DNA from 2 places in the Pseudarthrobacter sp. TE9888 genome. Region 2 is predicted to be linked to the other one. Evidence: predicted binding sites of a transcription regulator. Region 2 holds the regulator's gene; the other holds the start of a gene.
What was found. The regulator LexA, encoded in region 2, represses DNA repair genes until DNA is damaged. The targets are predictions, from matches to a motif close to TCGAACANNTGTTCGA.
Positions count from the first base shown of each region.

Region 1: a site for LexA is predicted at 2,369-2,384, ahead of ACZ9J7_RS20705 (LexA family protein). Genes of this name have one in related genera too.

Region 1 covers NZ_JBWBRD010000003.1:41,778-46,190, forward strand. The annotation lists gene ACZ9J7_RS20695 (DUF4192 domain-containing protein) at 131-1,132, opposite strand; gene ACZ9J7_RS20700 (hypothetical protein) at 1,807-1,956, opposite strand; gene ACZ9J7_RS20705 (LexA family protein) at 2,398-2,829, shown strand; gene ACZ9J7_RS20710 (Y-family DNA polymerase) at 2,857-4,134, shown strand; gene ACZ9J7_RS20715 (hypothetical protein) at 4,174-4,413, shown strand, end outside.
Region 2 covers NZ_JBWBRD010000002.1:3,026,907-3,031,319, forward strand. The annotation lists gene ACZ9J7_RS14580 (ATP-dependent DNA helicase) at 1-1,134, shown strand, start outside; gene lexA (transcriptional repressor LexA) at 1,182-1,916, opposite strand; gene ACZ9J7_RS14590 (LysM peptidoglycan-binding domain-containing protein) at 2,274-2,624, shown strand; gene ACZ9J7_RS14595 (histidinol-phosphate transaminase) at 2,744-3,862, shown strand; gene hisB (imidazoleglycerol-phosphate dehydratase HisB) at 3,924-4,413, shown strand, end outside.

The DNA.
Region 1 (4,413 bases), on a different contig from region 2:
CTGGAAGTGGCGGCGCCCGCGGCAGCGTCCAACGCGGCCGGAGGAGCCCTGGCGGGGGAGGCCGCCGCGCACCTGAAAAACCAAAACAGTAGGCCGAACCCCTTGCGTGTGGGGTCCGGCCTACCTTGGTTTAGCGGCTCAGTTGGCGGTCATAAGCCTTCTTCGGGTCGCGGGTGCAGTCGGCGAGCAGGCCGCGGTTGACCAGTTCGGCCAGCAGTTCCGCGAGCCGGTATTCGGCCACGTCATCGAGGGCGAGCTTGAAGTAGCGGGCGGCGAAGCTGGATTTTCCTTTGAGCCATTCCAGCCAGCCGATCAGGCACAGCATCGGGGCGCGCTGGCCTTCCGGGGTGGTCTTCATCAGCTCGAACGCGACTTCCTGGGCGGTGTCCACGCGGGCCCAGTCCGGTCGGGCAAGGAAGACGCCCAGCATGACGGAAGTGAACTGCTCGGGCGCGTGCGGGACGATGTCACCCATCATGTAATCCCGGATGGTGGGGTGCTGCAGGGCTCCTGCGAGCTGGTGCGCGGTTTCGGTGGTCAGACTCTTGGGGTCATCGAGTACCTTCGCCCACACGGCACGGCTGGCTTCGAGGTCTTCGGGCCAGCCGTCGGGCTTGTGCGCGGCAATGGCCTCGCGGGCCGTCTCATCGCCGGTGAATGGTGCCGGGGCGGTGAAACCGGTGACGACACTCCCCCGGTAGATCAATGCGGCGTTGCCGTTGCTCGTGGTGATGGCATCCAGGGACTGGTTAGGGCAGCAGCTCGTGTCCGTGCAGTGGTAGTTCCGCCACAAGTCGGAAGTCACCAGCCACGCGTCCTGCAGGGGCATCCCGGCGGTCTCCAGCTCGATCCGCAGTGCCTCCACATGCTCGGAGTAGGAGTTGGGGTTCTCATCGGTGTAGATGACCAGCAGGCTGCCGGTGGCGGCTTCGTCGGCGGTCAGGTAGCTGACGAGGGTCTGGGCGTAGCCAACCGGGTCCTGCCCGAACGGGGCGTCCACGCGCAGGGTCGCACCGAGCTTGTTGCCCTGCACGGTGAGGGCGACAAAGGACTCCGCGGGGGTCTGTCCCAACGTGTGCGGGATGAAGGCCAGGACATCGGCGGGGCCGGTGAACTTGATGGACTCGTTCATGGTGTTGCTCCTTTTGCAGAGGAATGTGGTGGGTGGGGCGACCAGTGGTGACCGGCCAGCTTCCCCTCTCCCCCCGTTGTTTTTTTGGCTGCTGGCGGAGCTTTGCGGAGCTGTGCCCGACGGAGGCCCGTCTACCCGAAGGGCAAAGGGCGGGAAATTCCTGGAGGAAATAAGCGACGCAGGAGCGCCGGAAGGAAATTCCTGGAGGAAATAAGCGACGCAGGAGCGCCGGAAGGAAATTCCTGGCCTGCAGGCCCCGACGAAGGAGGGGCTAGACGGGGTGGAGCGGGCACGTACGATCCGAAGGACAGCAGCCAAAAAACGTCGTAGACACACCAGGGCCAGGGACGGCGGAGCCGGCACTGGACCCAACAGCCGGCCGCGCCAGCGGACGACCATCAGTGCGAGCCCTGCGAGCAAGTAGCAGAAGAGGACCGACGCCACAGCGCCGGTCCTCTTCATTGTTCAATCCGCCTTAGGTTTCCTGGTCCTTCCGGGTTTTGGAAGTGGCGCGGTAGGCGGTGATGGAAGCACCAAGTGCTGCCAGGGAGAGCACGAAGTTGATGATGGTCAGTGGTTCCATGAGGGTTTCCTTATCGTTGAGCAGGACTTAGTCTGGGAAGGAGCCGGTGGCCGCAGCCTTGCGGTTACGACCACCGGGTTCGTAGCTACACCTACTTCCTTGCTTTACGCTTACGCTTCCGAGTTGCCGCTCGGGAGCGTTTGCCCGTTAAGAGCGCGTTCCGCGTGGAAAGCAGAGCGATGAACGCTGTCGCCAGGCTCACGACCGACGTCGTGAGCCTGAGCAGTTCGTCGATGCTCATGTAGCCACCTCCTTCCTGCCCCGCCGAGCGAGGCCCCCACTGTCGCAGCCGGTCGAGGGTGGGCCGTCAACCCCGAGGAGCGACCGGGTAATCCCGCGAAATGAGGGAGCGCAGCGACCGCGCGGGACTGCCCGGGCGCGTGGGTTGACGGATCGGGCCCCCGGACGGCTACGATCAGTGGCCTTGGACGGAGAACAACCCAGCCACATGTAAGGCAAAACAACGCTTTACAGTCCGCAGCGCAGCGCAGGACCGGTTCCTGGGTGAGCACAGCGGAACCCAGGGCTTGAGGGAACGGGTTATGCCCACTGGCGGGCAGGTGGAGCCCTCCGCACAGCTCAAAGCTGTCCCCATTGGGTATAACCCGTTCCTTTTGGTGCCCGTGTCCGAGCTCGGGGGTAGGATTACCTGATCGAACATATATTCGAATAAAGGTGTGTTGTGGGCGTTATTGTCGGTCCCCGTGTGATAGATGCGGGAGTTTCGTTGTTGTCGGTGCTGGTCTCTCCGGTGCCGGTCGCGGCGGGTTTTCCGTCGCCGGCGCAGGACTACTTTGACGGCCGACTGGACCTGAACGCGCACCTGATCAAGGACGTCACGAGCACCTATGTGGTGCGGGTGTCCGGGGAGTCCATGGAGGGCGCCGGAATCAGCGACGGGGACGAGCTGATCGTCAACCGGGCACTGGAACCACACGACGGGTGTGTGGTCGTGGCAGTGCTGGACGGGGAGCTGACGATTAAGCGGCTGCGCATCACCACCACGGGCGTGGTGCTGCAGGCAGAGAACCCGGCTTACCCGGACATCGAAGTGCCGGCCCTGTCCGACCTGACTATTTGGGGCGTCGCGACCCGATGCCTCCACCACGTTTAGGACCGGGCGATGTCTAAGCCGGCGTTGATGCGCCGTATGCCGCAGATCGCTCACGTGGACGTGAACTGTTTTTACGCCTCCGCGGAGCGGGCGTTCGACCCTTCACTGGAGGGAAAGCCGGTGATCGTGCTGTCCAACAATGACGGGTGCGCTGTCACCCGCTCCCCCGAGGCCAAAGCCCTGGGCATCGCCATGGGCGAGCCGTGGTTCAAGCTCGCCCCCAGGGCGAAGGAATGGGGCCTGGTCGCGCTGTCCAGCAACTACGAGCTGTACGGGGACATCAGTGCCCGGGTGATGGAGCTGCTGGGCCGGCACTCGGCCTGGCTGGAGGTTTACAGCATCGACGAGGCCTTCCTGGGCGTCAAAGGCTCGCCGGCGGAGCTTTTGGCGATTGGCCGGTCCATGAAGGCCGCGGTCCGGCGGAATGTCGGTGTGCCGGTCTGTGTTGGGATCGCGCCGACGAAGACGCTGGCGAAGCTCGCCAACAAGTGGGCGAAGAACAATAAGGCCTTCGGCGGGGTGTGCCACTGGGACTCCGTCCCCGCTGCGGAGCGGGAGGCCCTGCTGGGCCAGCTGTCCGTGGAGGAAGTGTGGGGCATCGCCGGGCGGCTGACCAGGCGGCTGAACGTGATGGGCATCTTCACCATCGCCGACCTGGTCCGGGCCGACCCGGTCGCGATCCGGGACAAGTTCAACGTGGTCATGATGCGGACCGTCCTGGAACTGGGCACCCCTTGCATCCCGATGGAGGAGGAACGGATCGGGCGGGACCAGCTGATCTTTTCCCGGTCGTTCGCCAAACCCATCACCACGGCCGCCGGGATCCGGCAGGTCATGAGTGTGTACGGGCAACAGGCCTCGGCGCGGCTGGCCAAGCACGGGCTGCAGGCAAAGGTCCTGACCGCGTTCGCCGGTACCTCGCACTTCAACCCCAGCGACACTTCCTACCCCTCTGTCTCCGTGCCGTTGCCGATGCCCACCGCTGACCCGGTGATCCTGACCAAGGCCGGCCACGCGCTCCTGCCCCGGATTGTCGAGGGCGTCCGGTACGCCAGGGCCGGGATTATGGTCACCGACCTGCGTCCTACGGGGAACCAGGCACCGCTGTCATTGTTCGAGAACCCGCACGAGGAACGCCACATCGGAACCCTGCTTGAAGACGTTACCCGCCGGTACGGCCGCGGGTCCATCGGCCTGGGCCACGGCGGGATCCGGGGCGGGCCCGACTGGACCATGAAACGCGACATGCTCTCCCCCAGATACACCACCCACTGGGACGAACTCCCCCTCGTCAAAGCCGCCTAATCGGCTGCTCTCTGCATCACCCAGGAAGAAAACAAGCACATGACCATCACCCCAGAAGCTCCCACCCTCAAGGCCCCGGTGGACGTCCGGTTCACCACTGCCGGCACTCCCCTGGCCGTCCGCTACGACGGCCAGATTTGGGCTGTGGCGGCCGAGCCGCTGCACTGGTTTACTCGGGACTCATGGTGGGAAACCCGCCGGAGCGTGCCCGTCGGCGTCGGCAATGTTGTGGACATCGAACACTGGCGCGTCCAGGTCCGCCGCACGTCGGACTCACCG
Region 2 (4,413 bases):
GCTGCCAACCTCGAAATGGCCATCGCGGCCGCGCCCAACGGACTGCTCCCCAACGGGCTGAACGATGAACAGCTTGACTGCGTGGACCAGCTGCGTGAAGCGTGCAGGGCTGCGTTGTCCGATTCCAAAGGGGACAGCAATACCACGGCCGACGGCGGCCGGCAGCTGGCGCGTTCCCGGCTGATGCTCATCCTGGAACTGTGCGAGCGGCTGATCGCTGCCCGGGAAAACCGGGAAGTGGTGTGGTTCTCCCGCGCCAGCACCTTCGATCCCGGCCAAGGCTATTCGCAGCCCGATGACAGCGCACCGGTCCTGATCAACATTGCGCCGCTGTCCGTCGCCGGCAGGCTGCGGGAGGGGCTCTTCGCAGACCACACCGTGGTGCTGACCTCTGCCACCCTGGCGATCGGTTCCGCCTTCGAACCGGCCGCGGGAGGCCTGGGCCTGATTGGCGACGGCGCGCCCAGCTGGACGGGCGTGGATGTTGGCTCGCCCTTCGACTACCCCAGGCAGGGCATCCTTTACGTTGCCGGCCACCTGCCCAAGCCTGGCCGGGGCGTTTCCCCGGAGGCCCTGGCCGAACTCGAAGCGCTCATCAAAGCCTCCAACGGGGGAGCGCTCTGCCTGTTCTCCTCGCGGCGGGCGGCCGAAGAAGCCGCCGATGCCCTCCGCCCGAAACTCGACATGACTGTCCTCTGCCAGGGGGAGTCGACCATGACCGCCCTGGTCAAACAATTCGCGGACGAACCGGACACCTGCCTCTTCGGAACCATGTCCCTGTGGCAGGGCGTCGACGTTCCCGGTGGATCCTGCCGGCTGGTAGTGATTGACCGCATCCCGTTCCCGCGGCCGGACGACCCCCTCATGACGGCGCGTTCACGTGCCGTGGCGCAGGCAGGGGGGAACGGATTCATGTCTGTTTCCGCCACCCACGCTGCCATCCGCCTCGCCCAGGGGGCCGGCCGCCTGATCAGGTCAACCGGGGACAAAGGCGTGGTGGCAGTCCTGGACTCGCGGTTGGCCACAGAACGCTATGCGGGATTCCTGCGCGGCGCCCTGCCCCCGTTCTGGGCCACTACTGACCGAACCAAGGCGCTGGCAGCCCTTACCAGGCTGGGCGCCGACGCGTCCTGAGGACCGCCGGACATCGCCTGCGCGGGTGCCGCGCAGGCGTCCACAGGCTAAAGCGAACGCAGGACTGAGACGACCTTGCCCATGATGGTGGCATGGTCCCCCAGGATGGGTTCGTATTGGGTATTCTGCGGCAGCAGCCACGTGTGGCCATCGCGCTGGCGGAAGGTCTTGACGGTCGCCTCATCATCCAGGAGTGCAGCGACGATGTCCCCGTTGGCAGCGTCGGCCTGGCGCCGCACCACCACCCAGTCGCCGTCGCAAATGGCGGCATCCACCATGGAATCGCCGGCCACCTTCAGCATGAAGAGCTCGCCCTGGCCCACCAGCTGGCGGGGCAGCGGCATGACATCTTCGACGAGCTGTTCGGCAAGGATGGGGCCGCCGGCGGCAATCCGGCCCACCAGCGGAACCATGGCCGTATCCAGCGCCGTGGGCAGCTCTGTAACTGTGGCGCTGCCTCCGGCGGCCTGGGGGGCAGGAGACGTGGCCCCGCCTTTGCCCCCGCCGTCCAGGGTGAGCGGCATCAACACTTCCATGGCACGTGGCCGTTTGGGGTCGCGCCGGAGGTAGCCCAGCTTTTCCAGCTGCGAGAGCTGATGGGTCACGCTTGACAGGCTGGCAAGGCCGACCGTGTCGCCGATCTCGCGCATGGACGGCGGGTATCCGTTGTCATTAACGGAGCGCTGGATGGTCTCGAGGATCTTCTTCTGCCGGGGCGTCAACCCCTTGTTGGTCCTCTTGGATTGCGGGGCGGTCCTGCCCCCGGCGGCTGCTGCTGCCATTTTCGCCATTGCCTTTCGCTTGCCGCCGGAACTTCCGCCGGACGCTGTTCCGCGGTGCCGGTGGAAGGACTCCCACTGTCATTGTCAGACCCTGCTGTTCAACTTCAGGAGTGGTTGTTCTTGGTTCCAAAACTAGGCCAGCCATAGTGCTTTTTCAAACATTTGTTCTAGCGAGTCTCGACAATGTTCGTTGATAGGTGCTAAAACTTAACCAGCAAAGTTCGAATATGTGTTCTAACCAGCAGATGCCTCCTTCGAATACGCAGCCGGAAGATGTGCGCGGCGGCGGAATGGAACGGCAAGGGCGTTGCCGGGCGGACACCCGGGCAGCACGGCAAGTCCAGGAGGGCTTAGTTCATGTCAGCTTTATCTCTTCACCAGGTTTCACCTTCTTCTGCACCCCTGCGGCTGACCCGCCGGGGGAGGATCGTCCTGATCGGGGTTCCGCTTGTAGTCCTGGCTGTTCTCCTGCTGTCACTTTCCGGGTTCTTCCATTCCCCGGCCAAGGCCTCGGATTCGGCCGCGGACCTCGCGGTGACACCCACCGTTACGGTGACGGTGCAGCCCGGGCAGTCGTTGTGGGCCATTGCCGGTGCCGTCGCGCCGGGCCGGGACGCCCGCGACGTCGTGGCGGACATCGTCCAGCTCAACAACCTTGAGGCCGGCACCGTCCTTCCAGGCCAGCAGCTGTTCGTTCCCACGCACTGAGTGGCTGCCACGGAGATCCGTGTGGTGCGCTGCAGGCACCGCCTCGCTCCTGGCCGTGCCGGGAGCGAACAGGAACCGTCACATTTTCCGGCGGTTGCCGCGGCAACTAAACTGTTCAGGTGAACCAGCAGCTAGAACGTCTGAACCGGCTTCCCCTCCGCAGCAACCTTCGTGGACTGACTCCCTATGGGGCTCCCCAGTTGGACGTCCCCATCCTGCTGAACGTCAACGAAAACACCCATGGTGTTCCTGCCGATGTGCGGGCCGCCATCAGCGCCGCCGTTACGGAAGCCGCCGCGGGCCTCAACCGCTACCCGGACCGCGAGTTCACAGCGCTCCGGAAGGCCCTGGCGGAATACCTCGGGCATGGGCTCGACGAAACCAACCTATGGGCAGCCAACGGTTCCAACGAGGTCCTGCAACAGATCCTCCAGGCTTTCGGCGGTCCAGGGCGCACAGCCCTAGGCTTCCCGCCCACGTACTCCATGTACCCACTGCTGGCCAGTGGAACGGACACGCAGTACATCACCGGGGAACGCGCGGAAGGCTACGACCTCAGCGCTGAGTCCGCAGCCCGCCAGGTCAAGGAACTCCAGCCGAACATCGTATTCCTGTGCTCGCCCAACAATCCCACCGGGACCGGACTTGGGCTGGACGTCGTGGAAGCCGTCTATGACGCCGGCGCGGACAGCCAGGCCATCGTGATCGTCGATGAGGCTTACCACGAGTTCGCACACGACGGAACGCCGAGCGCACTGACCCTGCTGCCCGGCCGTGAACGGCTGATCGTCTCCCGCACCATGAGCAAGGCCTTCGCCCTGGCCGGGGCACGGCTCGGCTACATGGCCGCCGCCCCCGAGGTCGCCGATGCCCTGCGGCTGGTCCGCCTGCCGTACCACCTGTCCGCCATCACCCAGGCCACCGCCCTTGCGGCCCTCGAACACCGCGAAGCGCTGATGGCCGACGTCCAGGACATCAAGAAGCAGCGGGACCGCATCGTAGCCGAGCTGACCAGGATGGGACTCAAGCCCGCAGCGTCGGACTCCAACTACGTGTTCTTCGGCGGCCTGGAAAACCCGCACCAGGTCTGGCAGGAACTCCTTGACGCCGGCGTGCTCATCCGCGACGTGGGCATCCCCGGCCACCTCCGGGTCACGGCGGGCACTGAGGCGGAAACCACAGCCTTCCTGACCTCCCTGGAACGCATCCTTGCCGGCCACGCCGCGCTTCACGCCTAGACTTGATACTGCGGCGCTGGACGCCTTGAACCACTTCTTCTCGCACAAAGGATCCTTCACCATGAGTTCAACCGGATCGAATACGGCTGCAGCCCGGACGGCCCGCATGGAGCGTGCCACCAGCGAGTCCTCCGTACTCGTGGAGATCAACCTGGACGGTACGGGAGTCTCGGACATCGACACCTCGGTGCCGTTCTACGACCACATGCTGACGGCCCTGTGCAAGCACTCCCTGATCGACATGACGGTCAAGGCCACCGGTGACACCCACATCGACGTCCACCACACCGTTGAGGACGTCGCCATCACCTTCGGTGAAGTCCTGCGGACCGCCCTCGGCAACAAAGCTGGCATCCGCCGGTTCGGTGAGGCGACAGTCCCGCTGGACGAGGCCCTCGCCAACGCGGTGGTGGACGTTTCCGGCCGCCCCTACCTGGTGCACGGCGGCGAACCCGCCGGCCAGGAATACCACCTCATCGGCGGCCACTTCACCGGGTCCCTGACCCGCCATGTCTTTGAGGCCATTACGCTGCACGCCGGTATTTGCCTCC